DNA from 3 places in the Thioalbus denitrificans genome. Region 1 is predicted to be linked to each of the others. Evidence: predicted binding sites of a transcription regulator. Region 1 holds the regulator's gene; each other region holds the start of a gene.
The links. Region 1 encodes sigma-54, which starts transcription at its own class of promoters, with help from an activator protein. Its sites were predicted from a motif close to TGGCANGNTNCNTGCTT; they were not measured.
Positions count from the first base shown of each region.

Region 2: the regulator sigma-54 is predicted to act here: its motif matches at 2,965-2,981, upstream of DFQ59_RS00090 (P-II family nitrogen regulator).
Region 3: the regulator sigma-54 is predicted to act here: its motif matches at 1,796-1,812, upstream of DFQ59_RS18530 (urea amidolyase associated protein UAAP1).

Region 1 is NZ_QPJY01000003.1:51,481-56,646, forward strand. Features, by position in the region: gene kdsC (3-deoxy-manno-octulosonate-8-phosphatase KdsC) at 124-645, shown strand; gene lptC (LPS export ABC transporter periplasmic protein LptC) at 653-1,258, shown strand; gene lptA (lipopolysaccharide transport periplasmic protein LptA) at 1,509-2,024, shown strand; gene lptB (LPS export ABC transporter ATP-binding protein) at 2,021-2,746, shown strand; gene DFQ59_RS08535 (RNA polymerase factor sigma-54) at 2,883-4,334, shown strand; gene hpf (ribosome hibernation-promoting factor, HPF/YfiA family) at 4,352-4,663, shown strand; gene ptsN (PTS IIA-like nitrogen regulatory protein PtsN) at 4,818-5,166, shown strand, end outside.
Region 2 is NZ_QPJY01000001.1:20,925-26,090, reverse strand. Features, by position in the region: gene DFQ59_RS00105 (HD domain-containing phosphohydrolase) at 1-639, opposite strand, end outside; gene DFQ59_RS00100 (YifB family Mg chelatase-like AAA ATPase) at 791-2,371, opposite strand; gene DFQ59_RS00095 (accessory factor UbiK family protein) at 2,427-2,699, opposite strand; gene DFQ59_RS00090 (P-II family nitrogen regulator) at 3,068-3,406, shown strand; gene DFQ59_RS00085 (ammonium transporter) at 3,426-4,748, shown strand; gene DFQ59_RS00080 (TorF family putative porin) at 5,067-5,166, shown strand, end outside.
Region 3 is NZ_QPJY01000016.1:56,576-61,741, forward strand. Features, by position in the region: gene glnT (type III glutamate--ammonia ligase) at 1-1,184, shown strand, start outside; gene nikR (nickel-responsive transcriptional regulator NikR) at 1,227-1,697, shown strand; gene DFQ59_RS18530 (urea amidolyase associated protein UAAP1) at 1,909-2,634, shown strand; gene DFQ59_RS18535 (urea amidolyase associated protein UAAP2) at 2,667-3,317, shown strand; gene uca (urea carboxylase) at 3,545-5,166, shown strand, end outside.

The DNA of each region.
Region 1 (5,166 bases):
GGCAGGTGCCGGGGAACGGGAGGCGATGCACACTCCCGCCCGCCGGAACCCCCGCCTTTATCCTTTATTCATTAACCTTTATCCATTGACCCTTAACCCTCTACCCTCAAACCAATAACCGCCATGCAAGACATCCTGCAACGCGCCGCCCGCACCCGCCTGGTCATCTTCGATGTGGACGGGGTGCTGACCGACGGCAGCCTCTACCTCGACGACAACGGCATGGAGTACAAGGCCTTCAACTCCCGCGACGGACACGGCATGAAGCTGCTGCGCCAGACCGGGGTGGAGATCGCCATCATCAGCGGCCGCTCCTCGGGGGTGGTGAAGGAACGCATGGAGAGCCTCGGCATCCACCACGTCTACCAGGGGCGGGAGGACAAGCTCAACGCCCTGGGCGAACTGCTCGACCGGCTGGACACCCCCCTGGAGGAGGTGGCCTACGTGGGGGACGATGTCATCGACCTGCCGGTGATGCGGCGGGTGGGGCTGGCGGTGGCCGTGGCCGATGCCCACCCCTTCGTCTGCAAGCACGCCCACTGGCAGACCCCGAGCCCGGGCGGCCGCGGGGCCGCGCGCGAGGTGTGCGAACTGATCATGGAAGCCCAGGGCACCCTGCAGGCGATTCTCGAGGCCTACCTCTGAGGCCCCCATGCCCCGGTTCCCCATGCCCCGGTTCCCCCTGCCCCGCCTCAGCCCCACCACCGCAGGCCTTCTCGTCCTCGGCCTGCTCGCGGGGCTGAGCAGCCTGTTCGCCTATCGCTACGAACCCTGGTGGCCGACCCGGACGGACGTGCAGCGCCACGATCCCGACTACTGGTTCGAGGGCTTCTCCGCGGTGCGCATGAACCTCGAGGGGGTGCCCATCCAGCGCCTGACCGGCAAGCGCCTGCAGCACTATCCCGACGATGACAGCACGGAGCTGGAGACGGCCCGGCTGGTGCACTACCCCCAACAGGGTGCGCCCTGGGTGGTGACCGCCGAGCGGGCACGGGTCACCGAGGACGGCGCACTGGTGTTTCTCCCCGGGCAGGTCCTGGCCGAGCAGGCGCCCACCGCCGCCGATCCCGGCCTGACCCTGCGCACCCACGACCTGCGCGTCCTGGTGGAGCAGGAGTACCTGGAGACCGACCGCGAGGTTTCCATCACCCGCGGGGGTGATATGATCAACGCAACCGGCATGCGGGCCTTCCTGCGGGAGGAGAGGCTGCTGCTACAGTCCAAGGTGAAGGCCACCCATGAACCGAACCGCCGTTAGTGTACTGCTTCACTCTTGGAGGCACGTTCAGCGAGTTGCTGGCCGGTTAGCTGCAAGGCGCGCTCTCGCAGGAATGGCAGGGTCCTTTCAAGAGAGCGCAACGCCGCAGATGGCCGGCCAGCGGCTCGCCCGAAGGGAGCCCCCCGAAAGCACCATGACCGCGTTGCGGTGCTTGACAAGGACCGGGCCATTGCCTGCGCACCGCGCCTTGTCCTGGCACTTTCGGGGGGCTCTGAATGTACCGCCAAGAGTGAAGCAGTACACCAGTGTACTGCTGCTGCTCCTCGCCCTGCCGGGGGCGGCCCTGGCCCTGTCCGGCGACAGCGACAAGCCCATCAGCCTCGAGGCCGACCAGGCGGAGCTGAACGAGGCCACGGGCGTCAGCACCTATACCGGGCGGGTGGTCCTGACCCAGGGCAGCATCGAGCTGCACGCCGACCGGCTGGTGGTCCACGCCGCCGGCGGCGAGCTGTCCCAGATTACCGCCACCGGCAACCCGGTGCGTTTCCGCCAGCGCCCCGAGGGCCGGAACAAGGACGTGACCGCCGAGGCGAAGAAGCTGGAATACCAGGGCAAGAGCCGCATGCTGGTGCTCATCGGCGAGGCGAAGGTGACCCAGGGGCGCAATACGTTCAGCGGGCAGCGTATTGAATATGACCTGCAGCGCGAGTCGGTGCTGGCCACCGGCGGCAGCGGCGAGGGCGGCAAGCCGGGCCGGGTGCAGATGACCATCGTCCCCTCCAGGGGCGGCGACAGCAAGCAATGAGCGTCCTGGAAACCCGCGGGCTGGGCAAACGCTACGGCGCCCGCGAGGTGGTCCGCGATGTCTCCCTGCGGGTGGAGAGCGGCGAGGTGGTGGGCCTGCTGGGCCCGAACGGCGCCGGCAAGACCACCTGCTTCTACATGATCGTGGGCCTGGTGCGCTGCGACAGCGGCGCCATCACCATGGATGGAGCCGACCTGACCCGGGAGCCCATGCACATTCGCGCCCGGCGCGGCATCGGCTACCTGCCCCAGGAAGCCTCGGTATTCCGCAAGCTCACCGTCGAGCAGAACATCATGGCCATCCTGGAGCTGCGCCGGGATCTCACGCCCGGCAAGCGCCGGCGGCTCGCCGACAGCCTCATGCACGAGTTCCACGTGGGCCATCTCCACGACAATCTCGGCATCAGCCTCTCCGGCGGCGAGCGGCGGCGGGTGGAGATTGCCCGGGCGCTGGCGACCGAGCCCCGCTTCATCCTGCTGGACGAGCCCTTCGCCGGCGTGGACCCCCTCTCGGTACTCGATATCCAGCGCATCATCAGCCACCTGCGCGACCGCGGCATCGGGATCCTGATTACCGACCACAACGTCCGCGAGACCCTCGGCATCTGCGACCGCGCCTACATCATGAGCAACGGCAACGGCATCGCCCACGGCACGCCGGCCGAAATCCTCGACAACAGCCAGGTCCGGGACGTCTACCTGGGCCACGAGTTCCGCCTGTGACTTCCCGCCTCCCCGGTCGCGGGGATACCCGCGCGGCCCGTGCCCCTATCTGCACGGCATGTTATTTGCGTTACAATCCGGACATAACGACAACGGATACCGGATATCCGTTTACGCCTAGACGACGACGCGCCGTATGAAACCCTCCATTCAGCTCCGGCTGAGCCAGCAACTCACCATGACGCCGCAGCTGCAGCAGGCCATCAAGCTGCTGCAGCTCTCAGCGCTCGACCTGCAGATGGAGGTCCAGGAGGCGCTGGAGACCAATCCCATGCTGGAGCTGGCGGAGGACGAGGTCGAAGCGTCGGGTGAGGCGGAGGCGCCATCGACGTCGGGCAGCGAGGCCGAGGACCGCGACCTCGACCTCGAGCGCAACGACGCGGACATTCCCGCGGACCTCCCGGTGGACAGCGCCTGGGACGACATCTACGACGTGCCCAGCAGCAATTCCGGGCCCGACGAGGGTGACGAGCAGGAGTTCGCCAATGTCAGCCATGGGGGCGAGTCGCTCCAGGAGCACCTCCTCTGGCAGGCCAGCCTCGCCCATTTCAACGACCGCGACCTGGAACTGGCCCGGCTGCTCATCGACGCCATCGACGAACGCGGCTACCTCGGCGCCACGCTGGAGGAGCTCCTGGCCAGCCTCGACCCCGAGTTCGAGGTGGAGCTCGACGAGCTGGAGGCGGTCCTGCACCGCATCCAGACCTTCGACCCCCTCGGGGTGGGCGCCCGCAACCTGGGCGAATGCCTGTCCCTGCAGCTGCGCCAGCTGCCCGCCGCCACGCCCTGGCGCAGCGAGGCGCTGAACCTGGTGGAAAACCACCTGGAACTGCTGGGCTCCCGCGACTACGCCCAGGTCCAGCGGCGGATGAAGATCAGCGAGGACGAGCTGCGCGAGGTCATCCAGCTGATCCAGACCCTCAACCCCCGCCCCGGCAACGAGGTGGGCGGCGAGGAGCCCCAGTACGTGGTGCCGGATGTCACCGTGCGCAAGCACCGGGGCAGCTGGCTGGTGGAGCTCAACCCGGAGGCCTCCCCGCGACTGCGCGTGAACCCCAGCTACGCCGCCCTCGTGCGCCGGGCCGACAACAGCCAGGACAACAACTTCCTGCGCACCCAGTTGCAGGAGGCGCGCTGGTTCCTGAAGAGCATCCAGAGCCGCAACGAGACCCTGCTGAAGGTGGCCACCTGCATCGTGGAGCACCAGCGCGGCTTCCTGGAGCACGGCGAGGAGGCCATGAAGCCCCTCGTCCTGCACGACATCGCCGAAGCGGTGGAGATGCACGAGTCCACCATCTCCCGGGTCACCACCCAGAAGTACATGCTCACCCCCCGTGGTATCTTTGAGCTGAAATACTTCTTCTCCAGCCACGTCAGTACGGCGAGCGGAGGCGAGGCCTCCTCCACGGCGATCCGGGCGCTCATCAAGAAGCTCATCGCCGCCGAGCACCCGTCCAAGCCGCTCAGCGACAGCAAGATCGCAAAAATCCTGTCTGATCAGGGAGTCAATGTGGCACGCAGGACCATCGCAAAGTACCGCGAGGTCATGGCGATACCGCCATCAAACGAAAGAAAGCGCCTGCTATAAGGCTTAAGGAGTCAGCTATGCAGACCAACATCACCGGTCATCACGTCGACATCACCCCGGCACTGCGCGACTATGTGAACTCGAAGCTGGAGAAGGTCGAACGCCATTTCGACAACATCACCAACGTGCACGTGATCCTGGGCGTGGAGAAGCTGCGGCAGAAAGCCGAGGCCACCATCCATCTGAGCGGGGCCGAACTGTACGCCGACGCCGAGCACGATGACATGTACGCGGCCATCGATGCCCTGGTGGACAAGCTCGACCGGCAGGTGAAGAAGCACAAGGAAAAGTCCCAGGCTCACAACCACGAGAGCGCCAAGCGCGCCTGAGCCCGGAACCGGGGAGGGCTGACGGGGCCGGCGGCCCCGTCAGCCCCGTCCCGGACTCGAACCCACGACAACCGCGGCGGACCCGGACCGAGACCAGTGAGAGACGCCAGACGATTGAAATCGAACGGATCGCCCCGCACAGTGACGAATCACCATGCACCTGCGTGACATCCTGACCCTCGAACGCACCGCGACCGACGTCATCGCCGGCAGCAAGAAGCGCGCGCTGGAATTCCTCGGCGGCCTGGCGGCGACTGACGAGCCGGAGCTGGACCCCACCGAGGTGTTCGAGAGCCTCATCGCCCGCGAGCGCCTCGGCAGCACCGGCATCGGCCACGGTATCGCCATTCCCCACGGACGGCTGAAGAACAGCGACCACGTCATCGGCGCGCTGGCGCACCTGCAGGAGCCCATCGACTTCGACGCCATCGACGACAAGCCGGTGGACCTGCTGTTCGCGCTGCTGGTGCCCGAGAACGCCACCGAGGAGCACCTCGAGGTCC
Region 2 (5,166 bases), on a different contig from region 1:
CAGGGTGCGCAGGGCGCGGTTGAGGCGGCGCAGGTGCAGTTCGGCGCGCCTGCGCTCGGTGATGTCCTCGAGAATGCAGTGGGTGCGCAGGAAGTGCCCGTTGCTGTCCAGGCCGATGCGGCCGTCGTAGATGACCGTCAGGTAGGTTCCGTCCTTGCGGCGCAGGTCGAATTCCACCGCGTGGATATGGCCGTCATGCTTGAAACGGGGAAAACGCTCCCGGAACAAGGCCTGCTGGGTCTCTGGCAGCAATTCCCCGAACCAGCGCCCGATGACCTCTCCGCGCTCGTAGCCCAGGGTCTCCTGCCAGGCACGGTTGACGTCCAGGATGCGTCCCTGCGCATCGAGCGACTGGTAGCCCAGCGGGGCATTCTCGTAGAGCGCCCGGAAATGGGCCTCGCTCTCGCGCAGTTCGGTTTCACTCCGTTCACGGCGGCGGGCGATGAGGTAGACCACCAGGCTGGCGCCGATAACGAAGAGGATGCCCTTGAGGTGCTGCAGCCACGACCGGATCGCGGCATCGTGGCTCAGTCGTTCGACGATGAGGTCGGTAAGCAGGATCCAGCCTCCGCCGAGAGCGAGGAACAGCCCCGCGGCCCTGAGGGCGGGGGAGTGCGGGCCGCGTCGGCGTGGAGTCATGCAATCCTCTGCTGCAGTCCCGGAACAGGCAGGAAAAACCCACGCGGTGACACGTGGTTACCACCTCCAGAACCGAGAATTGCACAGGCGTGGGCGATGTCGCCACATTCGGATTCCCCGGGCCGTGAAAAATTGTGTCCGGCGGTTCGGCTCAGCGGGTCCGGTCCATCTGCCGGTAGCCGATGGCCTCGGTGAGGTGGGTCACCGACAGGGCCTCAGCGCCGTCCAGGTCGGCGATGGTGCGGGCGAGCTTGAGCACGCGGCGGTGGGCGCGGGCGGAGAGCCCGAGCCGTGCCGTGGCCTGGGCCAGCAGGGCGCGGCCGGCCGCGTCGGGGCGGCAGTGGCGGTCGATGGCGCGCTCGTCGAGGATGGCGTTGGGGCGGTCCGAGCGGGCCTGCTGGCGCTTGCGCGCGGCGCAGACCCGTTCGCGCACCGCCGCGCTGGTCTCGGCGCGCGGGTCGGCCGCGGTCAACGCTTCCGCCGGCAGCGGCGGCACCTCCACGTGCATGTCGATGCGATCGAGCAGCGGGCCGGAGAGGCGGGCGCGGTAGCGGAGCACCTGCTCGGCGCTGCAGCGGCAGCGCCCCGAGGGGTCGCCCAGGTAGCCGCAGGGACAGGGGTTCATGGCCGCCACCAGCTGGAACCGGGCGGGGAACTCCGCCTGGCGGGCGGCGCGGGAGATGGTGATGCGGCCCGATTCCAGCGGTTCGCGCAGCACCTCCAGCACCCGGCGGTCGAACTCGGGCAGCTCGTCCAGGAACAGTACGCCGTGATGGGCCAGGGAGATCTCACCGGGACGGGGGGTGGTGCCGCCGCCCACCAGCGCCACCCCCGAGGCCGTGTGGTGGGGGGCGCGGAACGGGCGCACGCCCCAGCGCCCGGGCTGGAAGGGCGTGCCGCTGATGGAGGCCACCGCCGCCGCCTCCAGGGCCTCCGCGTGGGACATGGGCGGGAGCAGCCCCGGCAGGCGGCTGGCGAGCATGGTCTTGCCGGTGCCCGGGGGGCCGATGAGGAGCAGGCTGTGGCTGCCCGCGGCGGCGATCTCCAGCGCCCGGCGGGCGCGGTGCTGGCCGCGCACCTCGGCCAGGTCGAGGCCGTCGGCCGGGTCGACGGGGCCGGGCCGGTAGTGGTGGGGTGTGATCCGCTCCCGGCCCAGCAGGTGGGCGCAGACGCCCAGCAGGTGCCCGGCGGGCAGGATCTCGGCCGCACCGGGCAGGGCCGCCTCGTCGGCATTCTCCCGCGGCACTACCAGGCGGTGACCGTCCCGGCCCGCGGCCAGGGCCGCCGGCAGCAGGGCGGGCACGCCGCGCAGGGCCGCGCCCAGGGCCAGCTCACCGAGGAACTCCACGTCCGCCAGCGCCGCGCGGGGCAGCTGGCCGGAAGCGGCGAGGATTCCCACGGCGATGGGCAGGTCGAAGCGGCCGCCCTCCTTGGGGAGATCGGCGGGGGCGAGATTGATGGTGATGCGCCGCGGAGGGAACTGGAAGCCGGCGTTCTGCAGCGCCGCGCGGACCCGGTCCTTGCTCTCGCGCACCGCCGCCTCCGGCAGCCCGACGATGGACAGGCCCGGCAGGCCGTTGGCCAGGTGCACCTCCACGCTCACCAGCGGGGCGTGCAGGCCCGCGGCGGCGCGGCTCAGCACCACGGCCAGCCCGGGCTTGCCGTCGCCGCGGGCGGCGGACGGCGCGGCGCCCGCGTGCGCGGCGGGCGTGATGTCAGGATCCTGTGGCATGGACTTCCCTGTCCGTCAGGCGGCGGCGCTCCTGCCGTCGCGGGGCCGTGGCCCGTCAGTGGCCCGGGGTGGCGGCTCCCGGGTCATCCTGCAGGCGGCGCTCGAGCAGCGCCACCTGCCGTTCCAGCTCCTCCAGCCGGGCCCGGGTGCGCGCGAGCACTTGGGCCTGGACGTCGAACTCCTCGCGGCTGACCAGATCCAGCTTCTCGAAGGTGGAGCTGAGCAGGGCGCGGAAGCTGCGCTCCAGCTCCGAGCGCATCTCCCGTGCTCCGGGCACCGCGCCGGCGAGGCGCTGGGAGAGTTCATCGAGTCGTTTCGGGTCGAGCACCGGTTGTATTCCTCGGCAGGTTTGAAGGTCCCGGCGGCCGGACGCGCTCCGCGGGAGCCCGTCGCGCCTGCATGGGAGACCAGTTTACCGCATCACTACCGGATCTCCGGCAGCGGCCGGATGCGGTGTGCCGCCCCAGTTTACGAAAATCACGTGCCGGTGGACATGGAGGGCGTGCACCAGATTGGTGCGGATCGGGGCGCAATTCCGGATACCGGGGGCCGGGCCCCATTCTAACCCATTGATAATCCGTGGCTCCTGCAACTGGCACGGAAGCTGCTCATATCCGGGTGGATGCCGTGCGGCACTTCGCGGCACGGTGGGAACGGTGGCGGGGTCGGTGGGCCCCGGACGGAGGAACAGATCCTATGAAACTGGTAACGGCAATCATCAAGCCCTTCAAGCTGGATGACGTGCGCGAGGCGCTCTCGGAGGTGGGGGTGCAGGGCATCACGGTCACCGAGGTGAAGGGTTTCGGGCGGCAGAAGGGCCACACCGAGCTCTACCGCGGGGCGGAGTACGTGGTGGACTTCCTGCCCAAGGTGAAACTGGAGGCCGCGGTCCCGGACGCCCAGGTGGAGGGGGTCATCGAAGCCATTACGGGCGCCGCCCGGACGGGAAAGATCGGCGACGGCAAGATCTTCGTCTCCGTGCTGGAGCAGGGGGTGCGCATCCGCACCGGGGATATGGGCGATGAGGCTCTGTGAGGCCGGGAGAGGCATACCGATGAAAACCGCAAACCGATTCCTGGCATTCGCCGCCCTGCTGGCGGGGCCGGGCCTGGCCCTGGCGGCCGACGCGGCGGGTCCCGATTCCGGCGACACCGCCTGGATGCTCACCGCCACGGCCCTGGTGCTGTTCATGACCATTCCCGGTCTGTCGCTGTTCTACGCCGGCATGGTGCGCAGCAAGAACGTGCTCTCGGTGCTGATGCAGTGCTTCGCCATCACCGCGCTGATGTCGGTGCTGTGGGCGCTGTACGGCTACAGCCTGGCCTTCGACACCGCCGGCATGGAGGCGGGGGTGACCAACCTGCGCTCCTTCGTGGGCGGCCTCGACCTGGCGTTCCTGGGCGGGGTGACGGTGGACAGCCTCACCGGCACGGTGCCGGAGACGGTGTTCATGACCTTCCAGATGACCTTCGCCATCATCACCCCGGCGCTCATCGTGGGCGCCTTCGCCGAGCGCATGAAGTTCTCCGCCATGCTCTGGTTCATGGGGCTGTGGTTCACGCTGGTCTACGCGCCCATCGCCCACATGGTCTGGAGCGGTGACGGCGGGTTCATGTGGGACCTGGGGGTGCTCGACTTCGCCGGCGGCACGGTGGTGCACATCAACGCCGGCATGGCGGGGCTGGTGGCGGCCATCATGCTGGGGCGGCGCAAGGGCTGGCCCACCACCGCCATGCCGCCCCACAACCTGGCCCTCACTGTGGTGGGCGCCTCCATGCTGTGGGTCGGCTGGTTCGGCTTCAACGCCGGCAGCGCGGTGGCCGCCAACGGGACCGCCGGCATGGCCATGGCGGTGACCCAGCTGGCCACGGCGGCGGCGGCGCTGGGCTGGATGTTCAGCGAGTGGCTGAGCCACGGCAAGCCGAGCGTGCTGGGCATCGCCTCCGGCGCGGTGGCCGGGCTGGTGGCCATCACCCCGGCCTCCGGCACCGCCGGCCCCATGGGGGCGCTCGCCATCGGCGTCGCCGCCGGCGTGGGCTGCTTCTTCGCCGCCACCCGCCTGAAGCGCGCCTTCGGCTACGACGACTCCCTGGATGTCTTCGGGGTGCACGGCGTGGGCGGCATCATCGGCGCGCTGCTCACCGGCGTGTTCGCCGATGCGGCCCTGGGTGGCGCGGGGCTGGCCGAGGGCGTGACCATCGGCGGACAGGTCTGGGTGCAGCTGCTGGGGGTGCTCTTCACCCTGGTCTACACCGGTGTGCTGAGCTTCGTCATCCTCAAGGTGCTGGATCTCACCATCGGCCTGCGGGTCAGCGAGGAGGCGGAGACCCAGGGTCTCGACCTGGCGGCCCACGACGAGCGCGGCTACGTGCTCTGAGAAGCCGCTCCCAACCCCATCGACGGGCGCTTCGGCGCCCGTTTCTTTTGTCATCGCGGCAACCGCCCCGGCACGTTTCCCGTGCGCCGCCACCGCTGACCCGGTCCGGCGTGCACCAGGTTGGTGCGCATCCCGGCGGCAAGCCCTCCATTGATGCGTGGCTGGAGGGCGGAATCCTATATAAGAAACTGTTTATTAATGGTAATTCAATAGTGGCACGTCTTCTGCAAAGGACGGGTGGCAAGACTTTTGATTCGGGGTGACGGCCCCAGGCAGGCCCCGCAGGATTCGACCCTAGTGATTCAGGAGAGTGCACACATGATCAAGAAGACCCTTCCCCTGGCCGTGGGCCTGCTGCTGAGCGCCGGCGCGGCACAGGCGGAGCTGTCGGCCAACATCGGCGTCACCAGCGACTATG
Region 3 (5,166 bases), on a different contig from region 1:
GGCTCGGGCAGAAGCCCAACGACGACGAGATCGCCTCGATGCCGGATCTCGACCACATCATCCAGCTGCCCTGGCAGCCGGAGATGGCGTGGATGCCCGCCGACAACACCTTCCACGGCGAGCCCTACCCCCTCAACGCACGGGTGGCGCTGAAGAAGCAGCTGGAGAAGGCCGCCGCGATGGGCTTCGGGATGAACCTCGGCATCGAGGCGGAGGTGTTCGTGCTGCGCCAGAACGCCGACGGCAGCCTCGCGGTGCCCAACCCCGACGACCGGCTCACCAAGCCCTGCTACGATGCCCGCGGCTTCCTCGACCAGTTCGGCTGGCTCGACCGGATGGCCACCGCCATCAACGCGCTGGGCTGGGACCTCTACTCCTTCGACCACGAGGACGCCAACGGCCAGTTCGAATTCGACTTCAAGTACGCCGACGCGGTCACCTCCTGCGACCGCTACACCTTCCTGCGCCTGATGGCCAAGGAGTTCGCGAAGCAGGAAGGGCTCGTCGCCACCTTCATGCCCAAGCCCTTCGCCGACAAGACCGGCAACGGCGCCCACTTCAACATGTCCCTCTACGACCTGGAGACGGGCAGGAACCTGTTCGCCCGCGACCCGAAGGAGGACCCGCGGGGGCTGGGGCTCACCGAACTGGGCTACCAGTTCATCGCCGGGGTCATCAAGCACGGCAAGGCGCTGTGCGCGGCGTTCGCCCCCACGGTGAACAGCTACAAGCGGCTGGTACGCCAGGGCGACATGCCCTACTTCACCTGGGCGCCGGTGTTCAACTCCTTCGGCTCCAACAACCGCACCAACTCCGTGCGCGTGCCCATGGGCGGCGGCCGCTTCGAGTCGCGCAACGCCGACGGCGCGGTGAACCCCTACCTGGCCGCGGCGCTCGCGCTGGCCGCCGGCCTGGAGGGCATCCGCGAGGGGCTCGATCCCGGCCAGCCCCAGGAGGACAACCTCTACGAGCTGACCGAGGAGGAGCGCGCCGCGCGCGGCATCGAGTTCCTGCCGCGCGACCTGCAGGAGGCGGTGGATGCCTTCGAGGCCGACCCCTTCGTCATCGATGCGCTGGGCCAGGGGCTGCGCGACGAGTTCATCCGCTACAAGCGCCAGGAGTGGAACGCCTATCACCAGACCATCTCGGCCTGGGAGATCGAGCGCTACAGCCACCTGTTCTGATACGGCGCCGGCAACGGAGTGCAAGGAGGGGAGGGCACGGGCATGAGCGGTCACAACGGCAACGGCGGCGTCAGCCGCATCAGCGTCTCCCTGCCGGAGCCGCTGCTGCGGCAGCTCGACGCGATGGTTTCGGAGCGCGGCTTCATGAGCCGATCCCAGGCCATCGCGGAGATGGTGAGCGAGCAGGTGGCGGCCCACAAGCAGGCGCTGGGCAGCGAGATCATGGCCGGCACCATCACCCTGCTCTACGACCACTCCACGCCGAACCTGCAGAAGAGTCTGGCGGATCTCCAGCACGAGCACATCCGCGAGGTGATCAGCTCGCTGCACGTCCACCTCATGCACTCCCAGACCATGGAGGTGATCCTGGTGCAGGGGCCGGCGGCGGCGCTGCAGCTCATCGCCGACGAGATGATCACCCTGCGCGGGGTCATCTCCGGCAAGCTGGAGTTGACCACCACGCTGATCCCGCAACTGCACCTGCCCGCGGAGAAACGCGCCGGCCAGGCGTGATGCACCAGGACCGTGCCGGCCGCGGGGCACTGATCCAGGATGGTGCGCGTGACCCCTGCGCAGGCCTGTTTTTCCGGGGTTCCAGGGCCGTGTCCGGCTGGCACGCGCCTTGCTGTTACCGATGCAGGGTATTACCGAAAACGGAATTGTTAATACCGGGAATCGTTACGAGCCGGGAGTCCCGCGAGGCTCCGAACAGGAGGTGGTTTCAATGCGTGAATCTTCGCCGAGCAGCCCGCTGTGGGAGGAACTGGTGCCGGGCGGGGCCCACTGGTCCGGGGTGCTCCGCCGCGGCACCACCCTGCGCCTGACCGACGTGGGTGGCGGGGCCAATGTCGCCATGCTGCTCTACAACAACGAGGAGAAGCTCGAGCGCTACAACATGGCCGACACCCTCAAGGCGCAGCACACCGCCCACCTCACCGCCGGCTGCGCCTGCTACTCCGACATGGGCCGCGTGCTCTGCTCCATCACCGGCGACAGCGTGGGCTGGCACGATCCCATCGGCGGCGTCTCCAACGCCGCCATGGTGGCGCGCAGGTACGGCGCGCTGAGCTACCAGGAGGCGCGCAACGCCTGCCACCGCAACGGCTACGACAGCCTGCTCAACGAGGTGGCCAAGTACGGACTCGGCCGGCGCGACCTGGTGCCCAACATCAATTTCTTCAGCAAGGTGGTGGTGGACGACGGTGGCAACATGGCCTTCGCCGGCGGCCACTCGCGGGCGGGCGACCACGTGGATCTCCGCTTCGAGATGGAAACCCTGGTGGTGCTCTCCACCTGCCAGCATCCCCTCGATCCGGATCCGGAGTACCGGCCCCGCGACGTGAAGCTCACCGCTTGGTACAGCGGTCCCGCCGGCGCCGACGATCCCTGCCGCAACCGCTGCCCCGAGAACCGGCGCGGCTTCGCCAACACCGATCGGCTCTACCTCTGAGCCCGGCCCGCGCAGCGAACAGGAGAACGACCATGACGACGCAACTGGTGGAGAGCCCGCTCGACCCGGCAGACGCCCTCTGCCGCGAGGTGGTGCCCGCGGGCGAGCCGTGGATGAAGGTGGTGAAGCAGGGGCAGGTGTTCCGCATTCTCGACCTCGAGGGCAACCAGGCGGTGGACACCCTGTTCTACAGCGCCGCCGACCCGGAGGAGCGCTACAGCGCCCAGGACACCATCCGCGGGCAGGGCAACATCTACCTCACCACGGGCACCAAGCTGCTCTCCAACCTCGGCAACGTGATGCTCACCATCACCGCCGACACCTGCGGCCGCCACGACACCCTCGGCGGCGCCTGCTCGGCGGAGAGCAACACGGTGCGCTACGCCCTGGACAAGCGCCACATGCACAGCTGCCGCGACAGCTTCCTGATGGCGCTGGCGCAGTGGGATCGGGGCATGACCAAGCGCGATCTCTCCAGCAACATCAACTTCTTCATGAACGTCCCGGTGACCCCGGCGGGCGGCCTCACCTTCGAGGACGGCATCTCCGCCCCGCTCAAGTACGTGGAGATGCGCGCCGAGATGGACGTGCTGGTGCTGGTCTCCAACTGCCCCCAGCTCAACAACCCCTGCAACGCCTACAACCCCACCCCGGTGGAGATGCTGGTCTGGGATGCGCCGTGACCGGGTTGGAAAGGAACTTGCGTGGAAAGGAATTAACGCCAGGACGCAAAGGCGCCAAGCCGCGAAGAGGGAAGATCCTGTGAGTGTGACGATGGGTGCGGAGCGATGGGCAACCGGGGGCCGGTATGGCCCGGGTGGCTCCCCGCGCAACTCGATTCGCCTTTCTTGACCTGGGTCTTTGCGCCTTCGCGTCTTAGCGTTGAATTAATCGCCGGAGTGGAAGAAGCATGTTCAAGAAGGTCCTGATCGCCAACCGCGGCGCCATCGCCTGCCGCGTCATCCGCACCCTGAAGCGCATGGGCATCAAGTCGGTGGCGGTCTACTCGGAGGCCGATGCCCACTCCCTGCACGTGGCCCAGGCCGACGAGGCGCTGTGCATCGGTCCGGCGCCCGCCTCCCGGAGCTACCTGGATACCGCCCGCATCCTCGCCGCGGCGCGGGAGAGCGGCGCCCAGGCCATCCATCCCGGCTACGGCTTCCTCAGCGAGAACGCGGCCTTCGCCGAGCTCTGCGCCGCCGAGGGCATCGCCTTCATCGGCCCGACGCCGCAGCAGATGCGCGACTTCGGCCTCAAGCACACCGCCCGCGAGCTGGCGCAGATCAACGGCGTTCCGCTGCTGCCGGGCAGCGGGCTGCTGGAGGGGGTGGAGTACGCCCTGGCGGAGGCCGCGCGCATCGGCTACCCGGTGATGCTCAAGAGCACGGCGGGCGGCGGCGGCATCGGCATGCAGCTCTGCCGCGACGAGGCGGAACTGCGCGAGGCCTATCACTCGGTGGAGCGGCTCAGCCGCAACAACTTCGGCCAGGTGGGCATGTTCCTGGAGAAGTTCATCGAGCGCGCCCGCCACATCGAGGTGCAGATCTTCGGCGACGGCGCCGGCCGGGTGGTGGCCCTGGGCGAGCGCGACTGCTCGGTGCAGCGGCGCAACCAGAAGGTGATCGAGGAGACCCCGGCCCCCGGCCTCGACGACGCCCTGCGCGCCCGCCTCCACGCCGCCGCCGTGCGTCTCGGGCGGGCGGTGGGCTACCGGTCGGCGGGGACCGTGGAGTTCATTTTCGACGCCGACACCGACGACTTCCATTTCCTGGAGGTGAACACCCGCCTGCAGGTGGAGCACGGCGTCACCGAGGAGGTCTACGGCGTGGACCTGGTGGAGTGGATGGTGCGCCAGGCCGCCGGGGAGAGCGAGTTCCTCGACAGCTACCGGCCCAACCCCCGGGGCTGGGCCATCCAGGCGCGCCTCTACGCCGAGGACCCGGCCCGCAACTTCCAGCCCAGCGCCGGCCTGCTCACCGAGGCGGACTTCGCCGGGACGGCGCGGGTGGAGACCTGGGTGGAGCGGGGCAGCGAGGTGCCGCCCCACTACGACCCGATGATCGCCAAGATCATCTGCGCCGGCGCCGATCGCGCCGAGGCCCTCGCCAACCTGTCGCGGGCGCTTGCGGCCACGCGGGTGGCGGGCATCGAGACCAACCTCGACTACCTGCGCCAGGTGGTGGCCCACGACACCTTCCGCCGCGGCCGGCAGATCACCGCCTTCCTCGGCGGCTTCCACTACGCCCCCGCCACGGTGGAGGTGCTGGTGCCCGGCACCCAGACCACGGTGCAGGACTGGCCCGGCCGCGTGGGCCACTGGGACGTGGGGGTGCCGCCCTCGGGCCCCATGGATCATCTCGCCTTCCGGCTGGCCAACCGCATTGTCGGCAACGCCGAGGGCGCGCCGGGGCTGGAGCTCACCGTTTCGGGACCGACGCTGCGCTTCAACACCGGGGCGGTCATCGCGCTCACCGGCGCCGACATGCAGGCGGAGCTCAATGGCGGGCCCGTGCCGCGGTGGGCGCCCGTCAC